Xanthocytophaga agilis: one gene and its partner. Each later gene encodes a partner of the first gene's protein in a complex. Links are inferred from orthologs where the notes say so. Each region holds a gene or a part of one and is shown on either strand. Other genes may lie near its edges.

What was found. Proteins that work in one complex are often made in the same cells at the same time.
Region 2: the proteins of QNI22_RS18195 (region 1) and QNI22_RS19575 are in contact, whole or in part, in a solved structure (PDB 6M36), measured with the Bacillus subtilis proteins. The link is inferred for Xanthocytophaga agilis from one-to-one orthologs.

Annotation. Positions count from the first base shown.
Region 1 is NZ_JASJOU010000006.1:20,733-28,876, reverse strand. The notes cover bases 2,276-4,991. They hold QNI22_RS18195 (ATP-binding protein), read right to left. Parts: upstream 3,977-4,991; coding sequence 3,575-3,976; downstream 2,276-3,574. Other genes in these bases: QNI22_RS18190 (DUF4175 family protein), read right to left, coding at 4,258-4,991; ybeY (rRNA maturation RNase YbeY), read right to left, coding at 3,025-3,462; mnmG (tRNA uridine-5-carboxymethylaminomethyl(34) synthesis enzyme MnmG), read right to left, coding at 2,276-2,903. In the rest of the region: more of mnmG, read right to left, coding at 1,041-2,275; more of QNI22_RS18190, read right to left, coding at 4,992-7,572; QNI22_RS18185 (ABC transporter substrate-binding protein), read right to left, coding at 7,781-8,144. UniProt on the Bacillus subtilis protein: Negative regulator of sigma-B activity. Phosphorylates and inactivates its specific antagonist protein, RsbV. Upon phosphorylation of RsbV, RsbW is released and binds to sigma-B, thereby blocking its ability to form an RNA polymerase holoenzyme (E-sigma-B).
Region 2 is NZ_JASJOU010000006.1:347,487-353,051, forward strand. Bases 2,714-5,565 are described here. They hold QNI22_RS19575 (STAS domain-containing protein), read left to right. Parts: upstream 2,714-3,893; coding sequence 3,894-4,238; downstream 4,239-5,565. Other genes in these bases: bioB (biotin synthase BioB), read right to left, coding at 2,714-2,948; QNI22_RS19580 (ATP-binding protein), read left to right, coding at 4,306-4,737; QNI22_RS19585 (peptidylprolyl isomerase), read left to right, coding at 4,941-5,565. Also shown: QNI22_RS19565 (RtcB family protein), read left to right, coding at 67-1,584; more of bioB, read right to left, coding at 1,974-2,713. UniProt on the Bacillus subtilis protein: Positive regulator of sigma-B activity. Non-phosphorylated RsbV binds to RsbW, preventing its association with sigma-B. When phosphorylated, releases RsbW, which is then free to complex with and inactivate sigma-B.

The DNA.
Region 1 (8,144 bases):
CACTTGAATGTTGTGCAAAAGGCGTCTGTTTAATATTGTAATTTAACGGAGACCCCAGGAAATTCTTCATTTAGAAGTATATCTTTTTAAAGAAAGGAACCCATTTTCTTTTTTCCTCCTGCATACGCTTTCTTTCTATCTTCCTGAAAGGATCATTGTTCTTTCATTTAGTGTCCTTCTGAAAGAACCTTGTGACAAATAGAGCCATCTTTGGTTTCTGTGAGAAATAATTATCGCCACTCGAAAAGGCTGTCGGTCTTGTCACGTATGTCACGCATTAGTCTGCCACGCTAAGGCTTGGGTATCAAGTTCCTATTAGGAAGACTGGAAGATAGTGTAATTGTGATCCTTCTAGGAGAATAAAAGATAGGAGTTCTTCCTGGAGGACATAGAGAAAAAGTATGCGAAAGGAGAGGGGAGTGAAATGGATTTCTTTAGAGATAATGATGAGTGTTCATTTTAGGAGGGATGGCTTGGATTTATAGGAAAGAAAAGCTCTATCTCCTAACAAGTATATAGCGAAGTATTGGACAGACACTTCTGCAAATGCTCAGACCTGTGCCTTTCTATTTTAATAAGTGGCTTTTTCTTAAAGCTCTTAGAATTAAAAAATGTATAGGACAGAAGAGCGTATAAGGTTGAATATAGTAGGGTGGGGGAGTAGTTGAATAAAGGATGATAGACTTATGTCGATTTCCTAGGTAATCTATCTTCTATTTTTGGCACAGTTGGTAGAGGTATTATTGGATAGATTTTGGGTAAGCTACATGATAAGTTTGGTCTTTTTTGAGAATGGAATAGGTACTTTAAGCCGATTTCAAAGATCGATTTTTCTGTTCTATGCTTCTCCTGATACCAACATGTCCTATATTTTGCCAGATAGAATTTACCTGTTCTGACTCAGCCAACTCTATTTTCTGTTTAATGCATATCTATAATAAGCATATTTAGTGATCGTAGATCATATTATTGTTTGTGGAAAGAGATTCTAACATAAAAAAACAGGCGGTGTTTACTCCGCCTGTTTTCTGAGCTATATTTTATCTGCCCATATACACCATTAATATAGATACATCTGAGGGAGAGACTCCACTGATTCGGGAGGCTTGGCCTAGCGTCATTGGTCGTATCTTTTTTAATTTTTCTCTACCTTCTTTTGAAATGGCCTGTACACGATCATAGTCAAAGTTTTCATTTATCTTATAATTCTCTAACTCTGATAGCTTATCTGCCACTTTTTGCTCTTTGTCAATATAGCTTTCATATTTGACTGCAATCTCTGCTTGTTCCTGCATCTCTGTGTCATACTGATCAAGATATATTGCGAGATCTTTGTCCAGTGACTTTAATCTGTCAATTGTAATTTCTGGTCGTTTCAGCAGATTATATAAAGAGCTCTTTTCTCGAATAATGGCTGTTCCAAGGTTTTCCAAAGCTCCATTTATTTCTTCTGGCGCAAATTTTTTAAATTTGAGATCATTTAACAGCCTAGCTGACTCAGATCTTTTGTATTTCATTCTTTCCAGACGTTCTTCAGATGCCAGCCCTAGATTAAAGCCTGTTTCTGTTAAACGGAGATCTGCATTGTCTTGTCTCAATAAAATTCTATATTCTGCCCGTGAGGTAAACATTCTGTACGGTTCGTCTGTACCTTTATTGACAAGATCATCAATTAGCACACCTATATAGGCTTCTGATCTTTTTAGAATAAATGGAGCTTTGTCATTTATTTTATTGTGTGCATTGATACCCGCCATCAACCCCTGGCAGGCAGCTTCTTCATATCCGGTTGTTCCATTTATTTGACCTGCAAAGAAAAGGTTCTTAATGAGTTTAGTCTCCATTGATAACTCCAGTTGAGTAGGAGGGAAGTAGTCATATTCTATTGCATACCCTGGCCGAAACATTCGTACATTTTCAAATCCTGGAATCTTTAATAGCGCTTTATATTGTACCTCTTCTGGAAGTGAAGTTGAAAAGCCATTGACATATACTTCCACTGTGTTCCAACCTTCTGGTTCTACAAAGATTTGGTGACGATCTTTATCTGCAAATCTATTTATCTTGTCTTCCACAGATGGGCAGTAGCGAGGTCCCAATCCTTTAATTCTCCCTGTAAACATTGGTGACTTATCAAATCCTGTTCGAAGTATCTCATGTACCTCTTCATTGGTATATGTCATCCAGCAGCTACGTTGTTTTGACAGAGGTTGTGTATTCGTATAGGAAAATTTACTTGGATTTTCGTCTCCTGGCTGCTCTTCCATTAGCTTATAGTTCAGGCTTCTTCCATCTACTCGAGGAGGTGTTCCTGTTTTCATTCTTCCTGCTTCGAATCCTAACTCAATTAATTGTTCTGTTATTCCTGTTGCTGCTTTTTCGGCAGTTCGTCCACCTCCAAAGTTTTTCTCTCCAATATGTATTTTACCATTTAGAAAAGTTCCATTGGTCAACACTACTGCTTTGGATTCTATTTCTAACCCCATTGATGTTCTTACTCCACATACTACCCCATTTTTTACTAGGAGGCCACTTACCATTTCTTGCCAAAAATCTACATTGGGTATTTGTTCTAATGCAAGACGCCATTCTTCCGCAAAGCGCATTCTATCATTCTGTGCTCTTGGGCTCCACATTGCAGCTCCTTTCGATCGATTAAGCATTCTGAATTGTATCATGCTTTTGTCTGTGATAATTCCCGACATTCCACCCAATGCATCTACTTCTCTTACTATTTGTCCTTTAGCCACTCCTCCCATTGCTGGATTACATGACATCTGTGCAATTGTATGCATGTTCATTGTTACGAGCAATACTTTCGAACCCATATTTGCCGCTGCTGCTGCTGCTTCGCAACCTGCGTGCCCTGCTCCAACTACTATTATATCATATTTAGGAAACATATCTTTTGATAACGATTTTTGATTGTCCTTTTTTTTGTGTGCTTTTGTTAAACTACTGTGTTTTGTGAAAACATTCCACGTGAAACATTAATGTGAAATGTTGTGAAATAAATCGAATGTTTCACGTGGAATGTTTTTTTGAAAGAATGTCTAAGTAATAGGATTCTTTGTTTCTCATTTGTTCTTTCTCTTCGGATGTGTGGTCGGTATATCCACAAAGATGGAGAACACCGTGTATCATTACTCGAAATAGTTCCTGTGAAAATGCAGTGTTAAATGTACCTGCGTTTTCTTTAACTCTATCAATACTTATGAAAATGTCTCCTTCAATTGTCGATGGATCTTCAGATTGTTCAAAGGTAATAATATCAGTGAAGTAGTCATGATCCAGATATTGCTTGTTGATAGATAGCAGGTAATTGTCGGAACAAAATATAAAGTTTAAGAGTTCAAGCTGATAGCCTTCAGCATGGATGGTTTGTTTAATCCAAGTTGACAACATTCTTTTTTGAGCAACTTGAAATGTCGTATCTTCAGTAAAATAAGAAATAGAAGCCATAATACACTATTAATTATAAGACAAAGATACATAGAAAAGAGGGAGCAGATTAAAAGGGTGTGAAAGAAAAAAGCCTCTTGATAGAGGCTTTTTTGATAAAAAGTATGTTTTATCAATTGAAATAGAAAATAAGCTCAACCTCTCTGCCTTCATTCCTGAAATGGACTTCATCAGATAAATGACGAATCAAAAAGATACCTCTGCCTCCAATCTTCTCAAGGCTTTCAGGTGCGGTTGGATCAGGGAGATGATTGTGGTCGAATCCTGGCCCTTGGTCTTCTACAATAAAACGAACGGAGTTTTCTTCCAGATGCATCTGTAAGGATACGTTCTTTGTTGGGTCTTCATTGTTGCCATGCTTTATAGCATTATTGACAGTTTCTGTAACAGCAATGAGAATGTTTCCATAGATATCGTCATCGAGTTTATAGATTTCCTTGGCATTGTCAATAAAACTTTCAATGATACGAATGTTTTCTACCATCGAAGGTATCTGAATAGTAATAGATTCCATGAAAGAAGATAGTCCTGATACAGTATCAAATTTATGAGGCTGAGCTTTCATCTCCAAATGTGTTAGGCCATTTTTTATATATACGTACGTAAATTCTGAATCAAAAGTTTTAATAGAAGGATAGATTTTAATCTTATAGGTTATCTATTCAAAGAAGATGGTCTATAAGATTCTATACCTACGATAAGTATATACTTTTCAATGGGTAAGTGTAACCAAAATTGGCAAGCTATATTAAAAGGTATAAAAGAAGAGCTCTCATTCGAATGAGAGCTCTTCTTTTATTTTGTTGAACCACCGAGCTTTTTAAAATACTCATCTACTTCTTTTCTATAATAAGGCGATAGGGCAGGAGGGATGGTTTTTAGTAACTCAATTTGTTTTTCTTTATTCTTGATGTATTGCTCAAAAGCCGGAGGAACAGAAGGCTTTGCATCCTTTGCTTGCTCGGCTTTTCGTTGCTCATCCTCATCTCTTTCTCGCTGTGATTTCTCGGCTTCTAACAAACGTGTTACAATATCCTGATTCCTTTTGAGCATATCTTGCGATAAATTTTTATTTACCAGATCTTTTTCTGTTTCTTCCATCTTCTTTAACAATTCATCCATACCTCCTGGTTTTTCTCCTTTTTCATTTCGGCTCTTCTCCATTTGTTGTAATGCCTTCCGGATCATCTCCTGTTGAGCTGCCATTTTTGCTAATTCTTCGGAAAGTTGTCTGCCTGACTTTCCACTTTGTTTTAGATCTTGTATTTGCTTATTTAATTGTTGCTGTAATTCACTCATGCCAGGCTGGGGCTTTTTATTAGGCTTTGGTTTGCCTTTTCCTGCCTTCGCATTTTTCATTTGTTCCTGCATTTGTTTCAACGCATCATTTAACATCAATGCCAAGTTATTCATAGATGTCATAGCAAGTTGTTGCTGGCCAGTGGCAAGGCTCAGACGCCTTTCTTTTATACCTCTTGTACTTTCATCCATGTGTTGTTTCATTTCAGTCACTTCACGTGTTACAAAGGATTCGAGCTGAAAAACTCGTTTCGCCAACGAATACAGACTATCTTCTATAATTCTTGCATCATCTTTCAATTTCAACTGTTCTTGGGCTAATTTTGGAAATCTGGGGTCTGAAAGATTTACATTTCTAAAATCTTTCATAAGTTTTTCTTGGTCAAATGACAATGTGATCAGATTTTCCAAAATGTCTCTCAGGTCATCCAGATTTTCTTGATTTTGCTCCATCTCCATACCTCCCTGCATTTGTTCCATCTCTTTTGCCATCTGCTCCATTTTCTGCGCAGCATCTTTTTGATTTTGGGAGGCTTTCTTATTTTGATTATTCTGAAGCTGGTCTAAACTTTGTTTTTGTTTTTCTGATATATCTTTCTCCTTCTGTCCCTCCTGATCCATTTGTTCAAGGCCTGTAGGCTGCTCAAGCTCTTTATCCATTTCTTTTAACTCTTCGAGATTTTGTTTTTGTTCTTCAAACTTCTCATTGAGGTCTTGTTGTTTTTTTTCTAACTCTTTTTGTTGAGGGTCATTAGAGTTATTGTTTTTTGTATCTTCAGTCTTTTCCGCCAGTTTCTGTTGTTCTTGAGCTAACTCTTTTAAGTCATTTATCTGCTTGTCCATTTTTTGCTCGAACTGCAGTTGTTTAAACATCTCCAGTGCTCTTTCAATTTCTTTCTCCAATGTATTTTCCTTCTGGCTGAGTTTATCTAGCAGATTGAAATTGTTTTTATTTGTTTCCAGTAGCTTTTCTAATTCTTCATAAAGCTTTTTGGTTTCCTCATCTAAAAGGTTATCCATTAGCTTCTGTAACTGATCCATTTTTTCCATTAATTGGGGATTCGTTTCCGAGAAGCGGTTTTGCTGCTGATTCAGACTTTTCATTTGTTCCTGCAGTTTCTCTAATTCAGCATTTAACTCTTGTCTTTTCTTTAGTACTTCTTCAATTTGTTTTTTATCCTGGAAGTCCAGTTGTTTCTTCGTCTTTAACCTGTCTTCTAATGTATTTATCTCTTTCTTTAATTTGGATGCTTTTGTTAATGCACTACTGATTTTCGAACTGGTTTGTTTAGATAGTTGCTCCTGATTATCTTCCAGTTGTTTATCAGTTGGAATAGAGAAGGTAAATACCTGTGATTTTGCTGCTTTAGGACCATTTACGCCATCGTTATCCCATACTTGTACATAGTACTGGATTTTGTCTCCTGGAGCTAATTGTAGCTTTTCCAATGACCATTGGTGATAGTAGTTCTGAATAGTTTGATTGGCTTGAAGATTTAATGGGATAGTTCCTGTGTGTTGTGATCTGTTTTCTTCATCTGTAGGAATAACGCTATACACAATAGCAAGTTTGGAGAAACCATAATCATCCGCGATATTTCCTCCAAATACAAGATAATTGAAGAGAGTCGTATCTTTAAAGCTCTCTAATGTAATTTTAGGATACTGATCTGGAATCACATCCAGGAAATAATTGATATCTTCTTTGTTAGACCCAAAACGATTTTTAAGTTTAACCTGATAATTTTCCGATTTGCTTGCTTTAGTAGAGAATAAAAATGTCTCTTTTGATGGTTGCTCGGCAATCGTTGGATTAGATTCATTGCCAAAGGTAACAAGCAAACTATCTGTATCTGCTGATTTGAATTCCCATTGTATCTGAGTACCTTCTGGCACTAATAAATTGCCTACATTATTTAATGTTTCGTCTGTGCGCTTTAGGTAGGCAGGGTATTTTAATCTTGCCGAAAATATCTCAAGGCTTGGACGAGGGATTAAATGAACTTCGTATCCGTTAGATTGAAAGTCTGCTGCCTCAAAATGAAAATCAAAAGCCTTCTGTATTTTACTGAACGTAAATGAGAAGTTTCTGGCATCAATTGCATTCATCTTTTGTTTACGCCCATTCGTATATAAGTAAACTGTTTCTGGCAATGAATTTCCTTCCAGATGAAGAGTAACAGTTAGATCCTCATTTTTGAAAACATCCAGATTTTTATTCTTTAACTCAAATAAGAATGGGGCTTCTGGCAAATATACTTTTCGAAAGTTGACGATTCGTTGAGAGCTATCTGTAAAGAACTTGGGAAACCGAGCAAGAATAAGTAATATGATGAGGGCAGGAGGGGCTATATAACGTAAATATCTGCGGTTCTGGCTAAGATCAACTGCATCAGTAAATGGAATAACGCTAAGTTGTTGCGTCCGCTGATCAATGCTTGCCAGTAATAATTGGTTTTGAGAAGTACTTAAACTTTGAAGCTGAATGGTATTGAGTAACTTATCATCAATGTTGGTGAAATATTTGCCAATCTGACGAGCGGCTTCTTCATTGGATATTGGTTTACTCATATTGTTGAGTTTTAGCACAGGATCAATGATGTACTGATATAATACATACCCTGTTATTCCTAAAAATGTAAATAGTAACCCTGCTCGCATTATCGGATTAAAACGACCGAAGAATTCTGCCGTATTTACAATCAGGTAAGTCGTCAGTATAAGTGATCCTCCAAGCAGTAATCCTCTGATTAAAAGATTACGGTAATATTTTTTCTTGTAAGCTGTCAGCTTTTGCAAAAGGATATTCATAGCTTCTTATATAATAATATATGATTAGGAAGATTTTTCAGTATAGGTACATGTAGTTTTAACTATAGATACTTTCAATTTTAGTCGTATCTACTAAAATAACGAACAAAGAGAAAAGGTAGTTTTTTTGGGCAAAAAAAACAAGAGAAATAAAAGCATTACAGTTTGCAATGTTTTTATTTCTCTTGTGAAAAAAGAATCAGGGATTTTACTTTTTAGGTTTCTCTTCTACAGGTGCTTCAGGAGTAAAATATACCTCAGAAAAATCATCCATATTTAATGGGTGAGAAGGAATATTCTTTAGATTGTCTTTGAGTAACATATATTTTTCATCGTACCATAATGGAATAACTACTGCCTCATTTATCAGATGTTGTTCTGCCTGAGTCACTGCTGCATTTGCTTCAGTAGCTTGTCTCGCAACCAAGGCTTTTTGATACCATTCATCAAATACTTTACTCTGGTATTGAAATACATTAGGATATGTTTTCCCTTCATAACTAATGGTATTTCTGCTATAAAAATTTTCCAGGAAACTTATAGGTTTCGCGTAGTCTGGTGTTTTAGATAAT
Region 2 (5,565 bases), 330 kb from region 1 along the record:
GTTGTGAGTCTTTTCAGACTTGCACAAATTTTCTTTTATACAAGTTTACTAAGATTTTGATTTTTGATGAAGCGAATTTCTTCATTTGAATCTGTTATTGGCAATGCCTACGGTATTCCGGTGCATCTATTTGCCAATGAACAGGTAAAAGTTGAAAACTCAGCCATTGAAGAATTGCTGGGCTTTCTTGAATTACAGCAGACCCTTGAACAGATACAACAAGCTGATCCCGATTTTTTTGGGACGACAGATATTGGCATTGGCCGGGTGGCTATTACACCTGATTTCCATAAAGGATCTGGCATACCTATCGGAACAACAATTACTACAAAAGGGTTTATTCTGCCTCAGGCTATCGGCAAGGATATTAATTGTGGCATGCGGTTATATATAACGGATCTGTCAGAAGAGCAGGTTCGTTCTAAGCTGAAAGAGATGACAAAGCGAATCCGTCATGTATACTTTCAGGGAGGTCGCGAGTTGCCGATTACACCCCGCCAGAAGAAAGCCTTGCTTCAATATGGTTTACAGGGCTTATGGGAAACCAGTCATGAAACTGTAGGCAAGGGATTGTGGCGTCAGTACAACGCACTACAACAAGAGGCTGATCTGCAACGGATAATCGATCGGGGTTCTTTACAGGCTGGTGGTATTTTCAATGGCCTGGAGAATTATACAAGTATTGATTATACATCCTATGATGCACAATTAGGATCTATTGGGGGCGGCAATCACTTTGTAGAAGTACAACGTGTGGCTGATATTACAGATGGTGCCATTGCCTATGAATGGGGGCTGAAGAAGGATGCTGTTGTGGTAATGATCCATACCGGTTCTGTTAGCATTGGGTATCCTACAGCGATGGCTTTTAAAGATTATCTTACAGATCTGTATCCAACAGGATTGCGAAAACCTGATAACGGAATTTTGCCCTTACCTATATCTGAGAAGTATGCAGGTTTTGTGGAGAACTTCTTTATGGGTTTATACAACGCAGCCAACTTTGCTTTTGCCAATCGGTTGTTTCTGGGACTGATGATGCAGAAAGTGTTTTCAGAGTTTTTTGGTGATACAGATTTTCGTTTGCTGTATGATTCAGGCCATAACATGGTATGGCAACAGAAAACAGTTGGCGAAGAATGGTTCCTGCATCGCAAAGGCGCTTGTCCGGCACGAGGTGCAGAACAGCTACAAAATACACCCTTTGCGTGGACAGGAGAACCTGCACTGATTCCGGGATCTATGGGAACCTCGTCATTTATTCTGGCGGGATGTGGCAATGCGCAAAGTAATTTCAGTGCCAGTCATGGTGCAGGGCGTAGTCTGTCACGTGGTGAGTCCATGAAATACGATGAGGCTGCCTTTTCAAAGTTTCTGGAAGAATTCCATATCATCACGCCTATTGATCCGGAGAGTACAGAAATCAGATCCAGGCGGGATATAATCCAGAAATGGCACGATGAACTGAAAAAAGAAGCCCCTTTTGCATTTAAGCCTGTGCGTCCGGTTATTGACACACAACTGGAAGCTGGTATAGTTCGCCAAGTTGCTGAAACAAAGCCAATTTTTACTGTGAAAGGATAATTTCTGCTCAACTCGTTGTAGGAGGCAATCGTCAGTCATCTCTACAACGGTATAAATTGATCAGAAGTCTGATATTTCTGAGGTGTGATCAATATTCAGATAATTTGGAAAAATGACTGGAGTTCCATTCAAACAGAAATTTGAACTAAACTCCAGTCAAATAAAAAAATGAACACTATTCGAATATTTCCTGGATGTAACCTGTATTCAGTTCAAAACAGGAAGTGATCGGAATTCTAGTCAAAAGCGATCTTGATCAGTTGGGAGTTGGATAATGACAGACCTGATCTATTTTTATAAATTGTGGCACATCGTGGAAGGTTATAAAGAGAAAAGCCTTTTTGTTTCCAAACAAAAAGGCTTCTCATACTTAGCTATAAACGTATTTATTAACAAGCTGCTACTGATTCTTCTTTGAATGACTTACGAGGTTTCAGATTTAATGTCTGGAACAACATTTTATCCGCATCTACTTCCGGATTTGGAGTTGTCAGCAGTTTATCTCCGGCAAAGATAGAGTTGGCCCCTGCCAGGAAACAAAGTGCCTGCTCTTCTGTATTCATACGTACACGGCCTGCTGATAAACGAACCATTGCCCGTGGCATTATAATACGTGCAGTAGCAATCATCCGTACCATTTCCCAAACAGAAACGCGCTCCTGGTCTTCCAGTGGAGTACCTTCTACAGGAACCAATGCATTTACAGGAACAGACTCAGGATGTTCGGGAAGGGTTGACAATACATGTAACATACCTATACGGTCGTTTTCTGTCTCTCCTAATCCAATAATACCACCAGCACATACAGAAATACCTGATTTACGCACATGTTCAATAGTTTCCAGACGATCATCGTAATTACGGGTAGTGATGATTTCGTTATAAAACTCCTCACTCGTATCCAGGTTATGGTTATAGGCATATAAACCTGCATCTTTCAGTTTTATTGCCTGTTCATGTGTCAGCATACCTAATGTACAGCATACTTCCATACCCATCTGGTTGACACCTTTGACCATATCCAGTACTTTGTCAAAGTCTTTGTTGTCACGTACTTCCCGCCAAGCAGCTCCCATACAAAAACGAGTACTACCATTGTCTTTGGCTCGCTGGGCTGTTTCCAGCACTTCCTCTACCTCTAGCAATCTATGCACTTTTACATTGGTCTGATAGCGTGCTGCTTGTGGACAATAGGCACAGTCTTCCGGACAACCACCTGTTTTCACTGAAAGCAAAGTACAAACTTGCACTTCTTGTGGGTCGTGGTGCTGACGATGTACAGTGCCTGCACGATAAATCAAATCTAATATAGGGGAGTTGAAAATTTCAGCGATTTCTTCGCGGGTCCAGTCGTTACGAATCATAATTAATTAAGTTCTGGGTTCTTGGTTTGAAGTTTAACGTTGGCAAGTCATCCCTTATTCAGAAAGAACGCAAGACGTATATTCTCTTAACGAGGCAAAATTACGATAAAAGTACAACAAAAAATCTACCCTTGACAAGGTTTCTGTGTTTTGGATGGAAACGACAGAATCGCAAATAGAGTTTCCTACAAGTTATTGATGATTAAATATACTTTCTGATAGGTCTATACCTTAGGATGGGAAGCCAACAGACTAAGAGGTTGTCTAAACTTATTTTTAAAGGCTGAAAAGTCATCTTTTAGGCTGCACCTTTGCCTGTTTTTCGGCCCATAGTCTCTGACTATGCCCCTCAAAATAGTCTTGGTTCGCTCTAAAATCTGCTCTTTTCGCCTCTTTAAAAATAAGTTAGACAACCTCTATATAAACAATTAAAGTCAATATCTCATACTTATACAATTCTTGTCTACTTTCTAAGAAAAGCTGTGAGAGTCTGATTTATACATTTTCTAAAAATAAATAACCTTACATATTTCGAGTAGCAGATAGCTATAGTTTAATTAAAATAAATGCAATTTCTGTTCTATTCTGTTGAAAACTATCTGTGCTTGTTAATGAGATGATTTTGGTCTGTAATTGTTTTAGTCCACTTTTTAATCATGGAAAAAGTATATTTATTTTTTATGTTCTCACGGGCGATAACTGGAAGATAGTTCATTCTTTTTGTTAACCAAGAAGAATAATTTGCCTCAGGAAGAAAAAATATGCATTTTGCCTGAATAAAAAGCGCATATCTGCATCAAATCTTACGTGAGGTATATATCTTATTATTTTCATATCTGCTTTTTTTTAATTACCTCGCTGTAAATCAGTTGAATAAAATAAAATTATTACATGCGCGTAACATACACATCATATTGCACGTATTGAGTACGAGTAAGCGAATTTATGAGAATTAATAGTTTAGATAAAGAAGACCTGACCATTTTGGTAGTAGATGGAGAGTTAGACGCGAGTTCTTCCATTTTGCTGGATGAATCAATTGAATCGGTGGTTGCGCAGGGAAAGAAGAAAATACTAATTGACGGACGATCCTTGAATTATATTTCTTCTGCGGGGTTAGGTGTTTTTATGTCACATGTACAGGAATTTGAAGAAAAAGGAATACAAATGATTCTTTTCGGCCTGAACGAGAAAGTTCTACGGGTATTTCAGATACTAGGCCTGGACCAGCTCCTTTCCATTACAGCTTCAGAGAACGAAGCCATACAATTGTTAAATGCAAGTTTGTAATATTGAATGACAAAATATTTACTAGTTACAAAGTCTGCATAGGATATAAAATCAATATGTAAGTGAGATGAATTACCACTATCAGTTTTCGTGTGACCGGAGGAATCTGAAATCAGTGCGGGATTTTGTAGCATCTGTACTGCGTGATGAGAATTTTTCTGAAAATGAGATTCCTGCAGTTGTATTGGCTGTAGATGAAATCTGTGCTAATCTGATTGTTCATTCCCATCAATCAGATCCTAATGATGTGATCGAAATTTGGTTAAAAGTTACTCTTGAAACCGTAATTTGTGAGATTATTGATCAGGACAGTATGTTCTATGATTTTTCAGCCCATAAAAATCCCGATATTCACCAGATTGTACGGGAAGGAAAAAATGGAGGAGTTGGATTAATGCTTGTTAAGTGTCTGGTTGATAAAGTAGAAGTAGAACGTCATGGTACACAAAGTATATGGCGTTTGACTAAAGAGTCTCCACGCCCTGTATTTAATTCATAATCAGGATATACTATTTGTTTTTTGCTGATCCAGAGTTATTGCTCTGGATTTTTATTTTCTGGTTTGTATGTGTGATTACCAGATATATGTTTGGTAAATAAAAAACACAGAAAACTTACAACTATCTCTTTATTTTCTGAGGGACAGACTATTTACTTTAAAAAATCGTTAAAATTGCGTTCTGTTTTTACGAAACTTTACGTATGCGAATTTTTCACCGAATAATGCTTGTGGTGGCCCTGCTTTTGTACTGGGGATGTAAGACCAACAAATCGGCCACTCAAAACACTACTACTAATCCAAACGACCCTGTTATCGCCTACCTTGGCCAGTCGCCAGTGTATCGCTCAGAGTTTTTATATGTATATGATAAAAATGGTGGTATTGCAGATACTACCAATCAGGTAAAAAGCATTGCAGAATACCTGGATCTGTATCTTAACTTCAGGCTAAAGGTACAGGAGGCTGAGAGCATGGGACTGGATACACTGGGTTCGTTTAAACAAGAGCTTTCCGGATACCGTGAACAACTGGGAGAGCCTTATCTGGTTGACAGCAGTGTAACCCGTACGCTAATACGGGAAGCTTATGAGCACATGAAAGAGGAGATCAGAGCTTCACATATTCTTCTTTCTGTTTCTCCTGAAGCGCCTCCTGAAGACACGGCAAAAATATATAACCAGATTCTGGACATCAGGCAAAAGGCACTCAATGGTCAGGATTTTAATGAACTGGCACGGCAAAACTCCCAAGATCCTTCTGTGCAAACCAATGGAGGTGACCTGGGATACTTTACTGCTTTGCAGATGGTATATCCTTTTGAGAAAG